3 regions of the Lacrimispora sp. genome follow, and region 1 is predicted to be linked to each of the others. Evidence: riboswitches for the same ligand, from Rfam matches in the RefSeq annotation. Region 1 holds a riboswitch; each other region holds the start of a gene.
What was found. Region 1 has a riboswitch for thiamine pyrophosphate ahead of thiT (energy-coupled thiamine transporter ThiT). Riboswitches for the same ligand answer to the same signal wherever they lie in the genome.

Region 1 (4,202 bases):
TCCACGGTGCGGACATCGCCTGTATCCATAGCCTTATTGCCCCATACAAAGGTAAGAAGCTGTTCCCTGCTGTAAACCTTGCCTGGATTGCAGGTAAGCAGCTCTAATAAGTCAAACTCCTTGGCCGTTAAATTAATCTCTTTTTCTCCGATAAATACCCGTCTGCTGTCCCGGTCAAGTTTTAAATCTCCTGCTGTGACCAGACGGCTCTCCTCCTGACGCTCCCGTCTGCCCTTTTTGGCATTCCGGCGCATGATTGCCTTGATCCTTGCCTTAACTTCAAGAATGTTGAAAGGTTTGGTAATGTAATCATCCGCTCCGTATTCCAGACCCAGAATCTTATCCATATCATTGCCCTTGGCTGTCAGCATGATAATCGGCATCTCGGAAAATTCCCGGATCGCCTGGCACACTTCATAGCCGTCAAACTTTGGAAGCATGACATCAAGAAGCACCACATCATATTCCTTCTGCTTTGCCAGACCAATGGCTTCCTCTCCGTCATACGCACAGTCTACTTCCATGCCATCCTGTTCCAGGCTGAACCTCATCCCCTTCACAATCAGTTTTTCATCATCAACTACTAAAACACTTGCCATATCACACCTCTGTCTTCTATGTTAAACCGTTATATCATCTTTTATCTTTTGAAATGCTGCATCTTTGATCCCGGACACCTTCATAATGTCCTCAATCCTTTTAAAGCCTCCGTGGCTGTCCCGGTATCTTATGATATCCTCTGCCCTGGATTCTCCAATGCCCTTAAGAGTCATCAGTTCTTCTTTGGCGGCAGTATTAAGATTTACCTGTGATTTTCCCTGGGAAAAATCCGCCGGATTTCCTTTTGCCAAACGGGCTTCTTCCCTGCTTAACACTACGATCTTCATGCCATCCCTGATCCGCTCTGCCATATTAAGGCTTTCTGCGGCTGCATCCGGAGTGAATCCTCCCGCCTTTTCCACTGCCTGAAAGACTCTGCTTTCCTCAGGAAGCTCGTAAACACCGGGAGAGACCACTTCCCCGCAGATATGTACATAACAAGGCAGCAACGAAACATCTTCTGTGCTTCCAAAACCGCTGCCCTGGTCATCGTTCTCATGGGATCCCGGAGAATCAGAATTCTGTTCTGCCGGTGATTCTTCCATGGAAAAACGGGTGCCGGCAGATATATTTTCCAATACAGTAATCTCCGGCAACGCATCTACCGCTGTCCGGCTTTTTTGAATTCTGCTGTAACTGTAACATATACCCGAAACAAAAACACATAAAACGATGACCGCAATCTTCGCTTTCTGGTACTTCATGATATCCCTCCTATTACAAAATAATGGAAAAAAAGGATACCATCTTCAGCCTATGTTACTATTCTACCGAAAGAAATAAGTAAATACAAGCACTATTTCCAAATTAATTAAATATCATGATTCCGATGATTGCAACGACAGCACCGATGAGTTTTTTCCATTCAAATCCAACCTTTTCCACACCGAATAATCCAAACACCTCTACTCCGTAAGCCACCAGAATCTGTGAAACCACGATGACAAGAGCTGCCTTTGCCGGTCCCAGGGTCCCCATGCTTTTCACTACGGTATAAGTGATAAATGCTCCGATAATTCCTCCCAGCAGCATATACCTTGGCTGTACATCAAAAAGACCTGATATATTTTCCCGGCCTGAAAAATACCATAAGATGATGCAGGTCAAAAACGCAGTCAGCTGCACCCATCCAGTAGACACCCACATGCTGGTCTGTTTGGTGACTCCTGTATTTAAAACTCCCTGAATGCTCATAAGTGCCCCGGAAATCAGAGCGATCACAAAGCCAGTCATAAAGTACCTCCATTGTCCATTTTTCTTCTATATCCTAGGTTGTGCTTTATTTGCTTTTTTATGCAGATATTATCATTTAACACGACTTGACAACCTTTTGCATTTGCGCTATACTCACAGCAAAATCACAACATTTTTACACGCTAGGGGAGCCTTGGGCTGAGACTGGTAAGAACCTGACCCTCACTACTTGAACCGGATAATACCGGCGGAAGGAAGCTATAGTAGTCCCCTCCTGCGCCAAAGAAGGAGGAATCGAAATGTCTTATTTTCTAACGTATTCTGCCGAAGATGCAGAATACATATTAAAGCCTGCAGGATACCTTGCTGTGCTCCTGCTGCTGGCAGCCGTTTTTTTCGGATTTCAGTTCTTTTCAAAATCCCATGACAAAACAAGTTCACAAAAGACCAGGCAAATGGTCTATTGCGGAGGAGCCATGGCACTGTCTCTGGTGACTTCCTTTATTAAATTTGCCTCTCTTCCTTACGGCGGCTCCATCACCTTGTTTTCCATGATGTTCATCTGCCTGATCGGTTATGTGTATGGATTAAAGACCGGAATCATGACCGGTGTCGCCTATGGGATCCTGCAGTTTATTATGGGACCTTATATCTATGCTCCGGTACAGGTATTGCTTGATTATCCGCTGGCCTTCGGTGCCCTGGGACTATCGGGCCTGTTTTCCAATAAAAAGCATGGTCTGGTTATCGGTTACATCACAGGCGTGCTGGGACGGTATGCATTTCATGTGATTTCCGGTTATGTGTTTTTTGCCTCTTATACACCGGAAGGCACCAACGCCCTGCTTTATACCCTGGGTTACAACGCCACATATATTATTCCGGAATTAATACTGACAGTCATCATCTTATATATGCCTCCTGTCTGGAAAGCCATCGGACAGGTGAAACGCCAGGCTGTCAACGAAGTGTAAAACCAATAGCCGCTTACCGCTGTGATCTGTTGAATCTCAGCGTGTAAGCGGCTGTTTTTATTCCAGAAAACTTATAAATCCTGCTGCCAAAATATCACAGAGTCTTTTTTATTTTCCTCCCGTATAAACGGATTGCCGTAAAAAGGGCACCCAGGCCGCAGATCAGGGCAGCAATCACATATACGCCTTTCATTCCATAGATAAAAATATCATCCCGCCCCTCAATGTAATTGGTCACTTCATAGCCGATCTTAGCACTCATCCGGCTGTAAAGAATTAAAACTGCAAAGGACACCCCGCTGATCATTCCCAGATTCCTGATCAGGGCATTGACGCTGCCGCAGATTCCCAGCATGTTTTTTGGGGCCGTTGACATGGTAAGGGAGTTGTTGGGAGATTGGAACAATCCGTTCCCAACGGACATAATGGCCAGATATCCGATGAGGAACTTTATATCTGATGTCTCCGTCAGGGTTGACATCAGCCCCAGACCGGTTCCCGTAAGAATCAGACCGAAAAAGGTCAGAATCTCAGATCCGATCTTATCGGATAGATGACCGCTTACCGGCGCTACCACAGCCAGGATAACCGGAGATACCATTAAGATGATCCCTGTCACTGCCGGAGAATACTTAAGAGTATTCTGCAGATAGAACGGCAGGATGATGGTGGAACTGCTGATTGCCACAAAGGAGAGAAAGGCGCAAAAAATACTGATGGAGAACAGACTGTTCTGAAACAGCTTCAAAGGCAGAAGGGGGATCTCTGTTTTTTTCTCCAGCAATAAAAACAGGAGAAAGGAACCCGCAAATAAAACCATTCCTCCCACAATCACCGGATTTCCATAGCCATAATTTTTCCCAAGGATCATTGACAGGAACAAAGACGCAATGGATATACAAAACAGGATGGCGCCCTTTACGTCAAAAGGTTCTGCTGTACTCTTTTTTGTAACAGGAAGTATTTTCATTCCCAAAATAAACACGAAAATTCCAATCGGCACGTTAATTAAAAAAATATATTCCCAGGCAAAGGAGTGAATGATGAATCCCCCTAAAGGCGGACCTGCCATGGAGCCCAGTGCCACAGAGGTACCGGATATGCCAAGGGCTTTGCCCCTTTCATGAACGGGAAAGACCTGGGTGATGATTCCCTGGTTGGTTCCCATGGCCGCCGCCGCTCCAAGTGCCTGTATTCCGCGGGACACAATCAGCTGGAGAAAAGTATGGGATATCCCGCATAATAAAGAGCCAAGGGTGAATATGAGAACGCCGTACAGGAATATACGGGTCTTTCCAAAGATATCACCCAGGCGTCCGAAAATCAGTATGGTTCCTACCACCACCAGCAGATAAACCGTCACTACCCAGGCAATCGCTTCTGAACTGACGGAAAGAAGCCGGGACATCTGTGGCAGGGCCACATTGACAATAC
Region 2 (4,202 bases), on a different contig from region 1:
GAGTGGAAAGCCGGATCTCTTCCATCACTTTTAAGTACCATTCATGCATGGTATGCCTGGTCAGCATGTCAATAGCAGAAAATGGTTCATCAAGAAGAGCAATGGGCCTGGAAAATAAATAAGTCCTTAAAAGGGCCGCCCTCTGCCGCATGCCGCCGGAAAGCTGGGAGGGATATTTTTTCTCCGTCCCCTCTAGACCAAACATCTCAAAATACCCGGAAGCTTTTTTTCTGGCTTCTGCTTTTTTCATTCCTGACAGCAGCAGCGGCAGGGCAACATTATCTTCCACCGTGCGGTATGGAAGGAGCAAATCCTTTTGCAGCATGTAGCTGATCTTTCCCGGCTTGCCGGTGACTTCTTCTTCATTTATATATACATGCCCTTCGTCAGGCAGGCTAAGACCCGCAAGAATCTGAAACAGCGTGGTCTTTCCGCCGCCGCTGGCACCGAGAAGCGAAACCAGTTCCCCTTCCCGAAGATTCAGAGAAACTCCCTCCAGTACGGTTCTTCCGTCAAAGGACTTTTTTATGCCTTCCGCCTTTAATTGTACCATTGGCTCCTCCTAACCTTTTACTGGGGCAGATAATCGTTTGAAAAACCGGTATTTTCCGGAATCTCAGCTTTTGAAAGCCCATTTTCATTGAGCCAGTTATAGAACCGGTTCCAACGCTCCGGATCGATATATCCCCAGACATCCACATCATCCTGATATTTGTCCGCCAGATATTTCTGACTTTCCATTACAAGGGCTTCATCAAGCTCCGGTGCTGCCTTAAGTAAAATCCCTGCCGCTTCCTCCGGATTATTTACTGCATCTTCATATCCCCTGCTTAATGCACCAAGGAAGGCTCTTGCCGTCTCAGGATCATTCTTTAAAAAGTCATTGCCGGAGATAATGACAGGTGTGTAATAATCAAATACAGGGTTTAAATCTGCAAATGCAAAATAGTCCGTATCCAGGCCTTCCTGTTCCATCTTTATGCCGGCCCAGGCATAAAAGATCCATATGGCGTCCACGGATTTTGTTTTCAGAGCAGAAACTTCATCGGTCACTGTACTTGGAATCATCTCAATCTTTGAGAAGTCGCCTCCATCGGCCTCTACCACGTCTTTGATCATGGCTTTCTCCACCGGATTGTCCCAGGTCGCATATTTTTTTCCTTCCATCCCTTTGGGCGATGCCATGCCTTCCCCTTTTCGGGATATGATTCCGGAGGAATTATGCTGGATCACCGCAGCCACTGCTGTGATGGGAAGTGCCTGATCCCCTGCCAGAGCCGGTGCCATGGTGTCCTGGAAAGACATGCCAAAGTCCGCTTTTCCTGAAGCGACCAGCACTTCTGCTCCATCCTCCGGCGGCTGGACGATCTCCACGGAAAGTCCTGCTTCTTTGAAATATCCCTTTTCCTGTGCCACATAAAGGCCGGTATGATTGGTGTTAGGCGTCCAGTCAAGGACAAAGGTAACCTTTTTTAACTCTTCTGTTTTTGTTTCTGCTGCCTGTTTTTCAAGCTTCTGGCATCCGGTCAGTGATGCGGTAAAAGCCGCTGCAATTAAAATTGCCAAACCTGTTCTTTTCATTCTTTCCTCCAAAGTTTAGGGCGTATTTGAAAACTGCCTTTTATGGTTATCCCACGGCATACATTTTTTTGCGAGCATGTCCACCCCTTTCATAAGCAGCAGACTGATTACGGATATAAGAAAAATAACTGCAAACATTTTATCAAAGGCATAGGCTTTCCTTACCCGGGTCATATATACCCCCAGTCCCCCAAAGCCTCCCAGCCATTCGGAGATAACCGCCCCCACCACGGCATAGGAAGCAGAGATGCGAAGGCTGGAAAAAAAATGCCCCATGGCTCCCGGCAGCTTGATGTAACGGAATATGCCGATGGTTCCGGCCCCCATGGACCTTAAAAGATTCACAGCATCCGGATCTGCGGATTGAAAGCCGTTTAAGAGGCCAATGGTGACAGGGAAAAATGTGGTCAATACAATTAGAATTACCTTTGGTGTCATCTCATACCCGAACCATAATACCAGAAGCGGAGCCAGGGCCACCGCAGGTATGGTCTGGGTCAAAACAATCAGAGGATAAAATGCCCGGTATAGTCCGTTAAAATGATCCATCAATACGGCAATGAAAAAACCGGTGGCCACACCCAGAAAAAGTCCTGTAAATGCCTCTGTCAGCGTTATCTTCGCATGCTCCATGAGTGCCGGGAATTCGGTTATAAATGCATTCCCCACGCTTATAGGCGATGGCAGCAGATAAGACCCCACCAGTCCAAAGGAAGATATCCCCTGCCATAAGAAAAGAACCCCCAATACCGCAGAACATGACCACAGCTTATTGGTGATGCTTTGTGACTTTCTTCTCAATCGTTAATACCTCTCCTTCCGGCCGGTAAGTAACTTTAATATAAGCGGCCACAGAGGGAGCGCCTGCACGAATGGCTATATGCTGGCATTCCTTTACGATATCCATCAGTTCGTCATAATCTCCCTCTATGGCTGTCTCAAAGGGTCCCACATAATAATTAAGTCCGGTGCTTTTGATATAATCGATGACCTGATCTACAATACGGATCAATTCCTCATCATTTGCTGCCTCCGGAAGTGATTGAATCGCTACGCTTGCATTCATATATTATTCTCTCCTTTTCTTAAATACAGAAAACCCGTCCGGATATCCGGGCGGGTCTACAGGCTGTGCCTTAAAGTCTCCTACGCTGGCATTATCCAGATCAGGTTACAGGGTTCAAAACAATACTGTTTTATCTCAGCCGGACTTCTTCCAGCACCCCTTTTTATTTTCATTGCAAGTATACATCGAACCAGCAGGAAAGTCAAGCTGCTCCATTCACTCCTCTAACAGGTTCTGCATCCCTAAAAGACTGATTCCAAGCGTCGACAGATTGTGTAAAAGGGCAGAAGTCGTTGGAGATATGATCCCTGTTACCCCCAAAAGAATCAGGCTGGTATTGATTCCGACAATATTCCGGTAGTTGCTGTGGATCCGTTTCATCAGGCTGTCACTCAACAGCTTTAAGGTGACAATCTCATAGAGATTGTCCGCAGCAATGGTAATATCTGCAATCTCTCTTGCTATCTCCGCCCCGTCACTGATGGCAATTCCCACATCTGCGGCTGACAGGGCCGGGGAATCATTGATTCCGTCTCCCACCATAATGACTGCGTTGCCTGCCGCTTTCTCCTGCTCAATGAAACGTGCCTTCTGCTCCGGCAGGACCTCCGAGTAATATTCATCCACACCAACCCTGGCTGCTACTGCACTGGCCGTCCGTTCGCTGTCTCCGGTCATCATGACCACCTTGCAAATCCCTGCCTTTTTCAGGGAATTGATTACAGCTCCGGCCTCTTCCCGAAGAGGATCTTCCACACAGATCACAGCTGCCAGCTTCTGGTCCATGGCAAGGTAGAGATGGCTGCAGTCTGAGGGAAGCTGATGAAACGCTTCCTGATAAGCCTGGTCAACCGTACATGCTTCATCCTCAAATACGAAATGATAGCTGCCAATGACCACCTTTCTCCCCTCAATAGAAGAAGCAATGCCATGGGCCACGATATAATCCACCTTAGAATGCATTTCCTCATGCTCTAACCCCATTTCCCTGGCAGCATTTACCACAGCCTTTGCCATGGAATGGGGGAAATGTTCCTCCAGACAGGCTGCAATTCTAAGCATTTCTTCCTTGCTTTCCCTGCCGAACGTTACCACTTCCTTTACCGTTGGTTTGGCCTTTGTAAGGGTTCCTGTCTTATCAAAAACCACCACCGTCGCATCAGCCACTGCTTCCAGGTACTTGCCGCCTTTTACGGTCATGTGATACAGACTGGCTTCACGAATAGCAGAAAGCACAGAAACAGGCATGGCAAGTTTTAAGGCACAGGAAAAATCCACCATAAGAACAGAAAGGGCTCTGGTTACATTTCTGGTGATCAGCCAGGTCAGACCGGTCCCTAAAAGAGTATAAGGGACCAGACGGTCTGCCAGATGTCCGGCCTTGCTTTCCAGGGAAGACTTTAGTTTCTCTGACTCTTCTATCATAGTAACAATCTTTTCAAACCGGGTGGAACCGGATACTTCCCGGACCGCAATGACAAGCTCGCCTTCCTCCACCACAGTTCCGGCATATACATAACCTCCGGCTTCTTTTTTCACCGGAAGGGATTCTCCG
Region 3 (4,202 bases), on a different contig from region 1:
CGGGAAAGGCAAGAAGGCTTCCGGTTCCCATCAGATTTCGGATGAGAGAGGTAGAAAAAGCCATGGATACTCCGTAAACCGGGCCTAAAAATACGCCTGCGATTACATTGACCAGATGCTGTATGGGGAAACACCTGGAGGCCCCTATGGGAATGGAAAAGCCGGAGAGTGCAACCGTAAAGGCTACCAGCATACCGCTGACTGCCAGCTTTTTGATCTTGATTCTCTGGTTTTCCTGAGAGTCCCTATGTATTGTTGCTTGTGACTGATCATTCACGATAATTCCTCCTGTTTTGATAATTCAAACAATATATCATTCGTCAAAGATGGTGATCATTTCTCCATTAAGAATCCGGTTCATATTTTTCATGGCGCAGAAGTTGCCGCACATGGAACAGGTGTCTTCTTTTTCCGGTTTTGATGTTTCCCGGTACCGTCTGGCTTTTTCCGGGTCAATGGCAAGCTCAAACATGGCTTCCCAATCCAGACGTTTTCTTGCGTCACTCATCTGGTGATCCCAGTCCTTTGCCCCTTTGATGCCCTTGGCAATATCTGCGGCATGAGCAGCAATACGGGCGGAAATGATTCCTTCCTTAACGTCATTGGCATCCGGCAGTCTCAAATGCTCTGCAGGGGTCACATAGCAGAGAAAGGAAGCGCCTGCGGCGGCTGCAACCGCTCCTCCGATGGCAGAAGTGATATGGTCGTAGCCAGGAGCGATATCGGTGACCAAAGGTCCAAGAACATAGAAGGGAGCACCTTTGCAGATGGTCTGCTGGATCTTCATGTTGGCGGCGATCTGGTCCAGAGGCATATGGCCAGGGCCTTCGATAATGACCTGTACATGTTTCTCCCAGGCGCGGCGGGTCAGTTCTCCCAGAGTGACTAACTCCTCGATCTGGGATATATCGGAGGCATCTTCAATGCAGCCGGGACGGCAGGCATCTCCCAGACTTAAGGTCACATCGTGTTCTGCACAGATTTCCAGAATCCGGTCGTAATGCTCGTAGAAGGGATTTTCCTGTCCGGTCATCTCCATCCATGCAAAGATAATGGAGCCTCCCCTGGAAACAATGTTGGTCAGACGCCTGGCATTTTTAAATCTTTTTGCAGTCTCTTTGTTGATCCCCACATGTATAGTCATAAAATCCACACCGTCTTTGGCATGCATTTCCACAATCTGAATCCATTCTTCTGCCGTGATTTCCCCCAATGCCTTGTGGTAATAAACAACGGCATCGTAGATGGGAACGGTTCCGATGATGGCAGGGCATTCGCCGGTCAGCTTTTTGCGGAATTTTCTGGTGTCGCCGTAAGAACTTAGATCCATAATGGATTCCGCGCCCATGGCAACGGCATCGTTGACTTTTTCAAGTTCCATATTAAGGTCATTTAAATCTCTGGAAGTGCCAAGGTTTACGTTGATCTTGGTTTTCAGCATGGAGCCGATTCCATTTGGATTTAAGCAGGTATGATGTTTGTTTGCAGGGATGGCAACCTTCCCTTCTGCAACCAGCTTTTGAAGCTTTTCCGGTTCCCATTGCTCTTTTTTAGCGACCGCCAGTAATTCCTTTGTCAGAATGCCTTTTCTTGCTGCATCCATTTGTGTGGTGTAATTCATTTTTTAATCCTCCTTTTGTTATCCGGAGGGATATACGAGGGCTTTTTTTAGAAAATTACAAAAAAAGAGCCCATACCAACAGGTACAGGCTCGGAAAATACATCCGTCTCGTATAAATCCCTACGTTGGCATTACCCAAATCAGGTTATAAAGGTCGAAGTTTGATTACTTCCTCTCAGCCCGCTTACGAGCTCCCTCTTGTGGCATTAGTGTAGCACCGGGTTAGACGGTTGTCAAGAATAAAATCAGGTAATATCTGTGATGGCCTCTTTCATTTCCTTCACATAGCTGCAGATGGGTTCCACACAGCCGGTTCCGTATCTTGCCGCCAGCTTTACAATGGCGCTGCCCACGATTACACCGTCTGCCACCTGGCTCATCTCTCTTGCCTGCTCCGGCGTGGAGATACCAAATCCAATGGCGCAGGGGATATTTTTTGTCTCTTTCACCAGAGTAACCATCTCTTCCAGATTGGTGTTTATTTCCTTTCTCACACCGGTTACGCCCATGGAGGAAACGCAGTATACAAAGCCTTCTGCCTCCGATGCAATGGTCCGGATACGTTCCTTTGAAGTAGGAGCGATGAGAGATATCAAATCAATTCCGTATTTGCGGCACAGGGGCAAAAGCTCCCCTTTTTCTTCAAAAGGCATATCAGGAACAATGAGAGCATCGATGCTGCACTCTGCCATATTTTTCACAAACCGTTCACTTCCATATACGAAAACCGGATTTAAGTAGGTCATAAAGGCAAGAGGAACATCAGTCTTTTGACGGATTCTCCTGACGGATTCAAAGATTTTGTCCGTGGTGGTGCCGGCTGAGAGCGCACGCATATCTGCTTCCTGGATGACGATGCCTTCCGCCACCGGGTCAGAAAATGGGATCCCGATTTCGATTAGATCAGCCCCGGCTTCTGCCATGGCGGGAATCAGCTGTTCGGTAATGGCAAGATCCGGATCTCCTGCGGTGATAAATGGGATAAAGGCTTTCCCCTTTGAAAATGCTTTTGATGTCCTACTCATAGATTTCGACCCCCTTGTAACGGGCGATGGCAGCCACATCCTTGTCGCCCCGCCCGGATAGATTGATAACAATAATTTGATCTTTTCCCATGGAAGGAGCCACTTTTCTGGCATAAGCGATTGCATGGGCGCTTTCAATGGCCGGAATGATTCCTTCTTTTCTGGATAAGTATTCAAAGGCATCCACTGCTTCCTGATCCGTTACCGGAACGTATTGTGCGCGGCCGGAGTCAAAAAGTGCTGCGTGCTCCGGCCCCACCCCCGGATAATCAAGACCTGCGGAAATAGAATATACGGGAGCGATCTGGCCGTACTCATCCTGGCAGAAATAGGATTTCATTCCGTGAAAAATGCCAAGTGTGCCGGTGGCTAAGGTTGCGGCATTCTTATCCGTATGGATTCCGTGTCCTGCCGCTTCACAGCCTACCAGCTTTACGGAAGGCTCCTCCAGAAACTCATAAAAAAGTCCCATGGCATTGCTGCCGCCGCCCACACAGGCGATCAACAGATCCGGAAGCCTGCCCTCCTCTTTTAAAATCTGGGTGCGGACCTCTTTTCCGATGATGCTCTGAAAATCCCTTACAATGGTGGGAAAGGGGTGAGGGCCCATAACAGAGCCCAGCACATAGTGGGTATCTTCCACCCGGTTGGTCCATTCCCGAAGGGTTTCATTGACAGCATCCTTTAAGGTCCTGGTCCCGCTTTTTACCGGGTGGACGGTGGCGCCTAAAAGCTCCATGCGGAACACATTCAAAGCCTGCCGCTCCGTATCTTCTTCTCCCATAAAGATTTCGCATTCCATTCCCATCAAAGCAGCGGCAGTAGCAGTGGCCACTCCATGCTGCCCGGCGCCTGTTTCCGCAATAACCCGGGTCTTTCCCATTCTTTTTGCAAGAAGGACCTGCCCCAGCGCATTGTTGATTTTATGGGAGCCGGTATGGTTTAAATCCTCCCGCTTTAAATAAATTTTTGCACCGTTTAAATCCTTTGTCATCTGCTGGGCATAATAAAGCAGAGAAGGCCTTCCGGTATAGGTTTCATGCAGAGACTTAAGCTCTGATAAAAAGGCTTCGTCGTGGCTGTAAGTTTCATAAGCCGCCTCCAGCTCTGCCACTGCGTTCATCAGCGTTTCGGGGATAAACTGTCCGCCGTGCTGTCCAAATCTTCCTTTTCCCATTGATTTTCACTCCTTACGATTTGTATGATTTCTTTTATTTTTACAGGGTCCTTAAGGCCTTCTGTTTCCACGCTGCTGCTTAAATCCAGACAGAAGGCATTGGTTTTCATTGCTTCTTTTATGTTGGAGGCCCCAAGACCTCCCGCCAAAAACCATGGCTTTTTGATATCTGGGATCATGGTCCAGTCAAAGGCTCTGCCGCTTCCGCCGTAGGAGTCTTTGGAATAAGTATCAAAGAGCAGAAAGTCGGCAGAACATTCATTGGCCTGCAAGATATCTTCTTTGGAACGGACTCTTACAGCCTTTATAATGGGTGCCTGAAAGTCCGGATGTTTTTTTAAGGCTTTTATATATTCCTCATCTTCATCTCCATGAAGCT

Region 2: linked by a shared signal. The riboswitch ahead of ACLTWA_RS09215 (thiamine-binding protein) and the one ahead of thiT (energy-coupled thiamine transporter ThiT) in region 1 are both predicted to bind thiamine pyrophosphate.
Region 3: linked by a shared signal. The riboswitch ahead of thiC (phosphomethylpyrimidine synthase ThiC) and the one ahead of thiT (energy-coupled thiamine transporter ThiT) in region 1 are both predicted to bind thiamine pyrophosphate.

Annotation. Positions count from the first base shown of each region.
Region 1 covers NZ_JBKVXF010000001.1:1,565,020-1,569,221, forward strand. The annotation lists gene ACLTWA_RS07470 (response regulator transcription factor) at 1-599, opposite strand, end outside; gene ACLTWA_RS07475 (helix-hairpin-helix domain-containing protein) at 621-1,304, opposite strand; gene ACLTWA_RS07480 (DMT family transporter) at 1,408-1,833, opposite strand; TPP riboswitch at 1,969-2,067, shown strand; gene thiT (energy-coupled thiamine transporter ThiT) at 2,094-2,768, shown strand; gene ACLTWA_RS07490 (MFS transporter) at 2,863-4,202, opposite strand, start outside.
Region 2 covers NZ_JBKVXF010000002.1:219,932-224,133, reverse strand. The annotation lists gene ACLTWA_RS09230 (ABC transporter ATP-binding protein) at 1-553, opposite strand, end outside; gene ACLTWA_RS09225 (ABC transporter substrate-binding protein) at 571-1,581, opposite strand; gene ACLTWA_RS09220 (ABC transporter permease) at 1,597-2,382, opposite strand; gene ACLTWA_RS09215 (thiamine-binding protein) at 2,351-2,647, opposite strand; TPP riboswitch at 2,707-2,818, opposite strand; gene ACLTWA_RS09210 (heavy metal translocating P-type ATPase) at 2,864-4,202, opposite strand, start outside.
Region 3 covers NZ_JBKVXF010000008.1:85,070-89,271, reverse strand. The annotation lists gene thiW (energy coupling factor transporter S component ThiW) at 1-223, opposite strand, end outside; gene thiC (phosphomethylpyrimidine synthase ThiC) at 314-1,621, opposite strand; TPP riboswitch at 1,721-1,829, opposite strand; gene trpA (tryptophan synthase subunit alpha) at 1,867-2,646, opposite strand; gene trpB (tryptophan synthase subunit beta) at 2,639-3,823, opposite strand; gene ACLTWA_RS19410 (phosphoribosylanthranilate isomerase) at 3,769-4,202, opposite strand, start outside.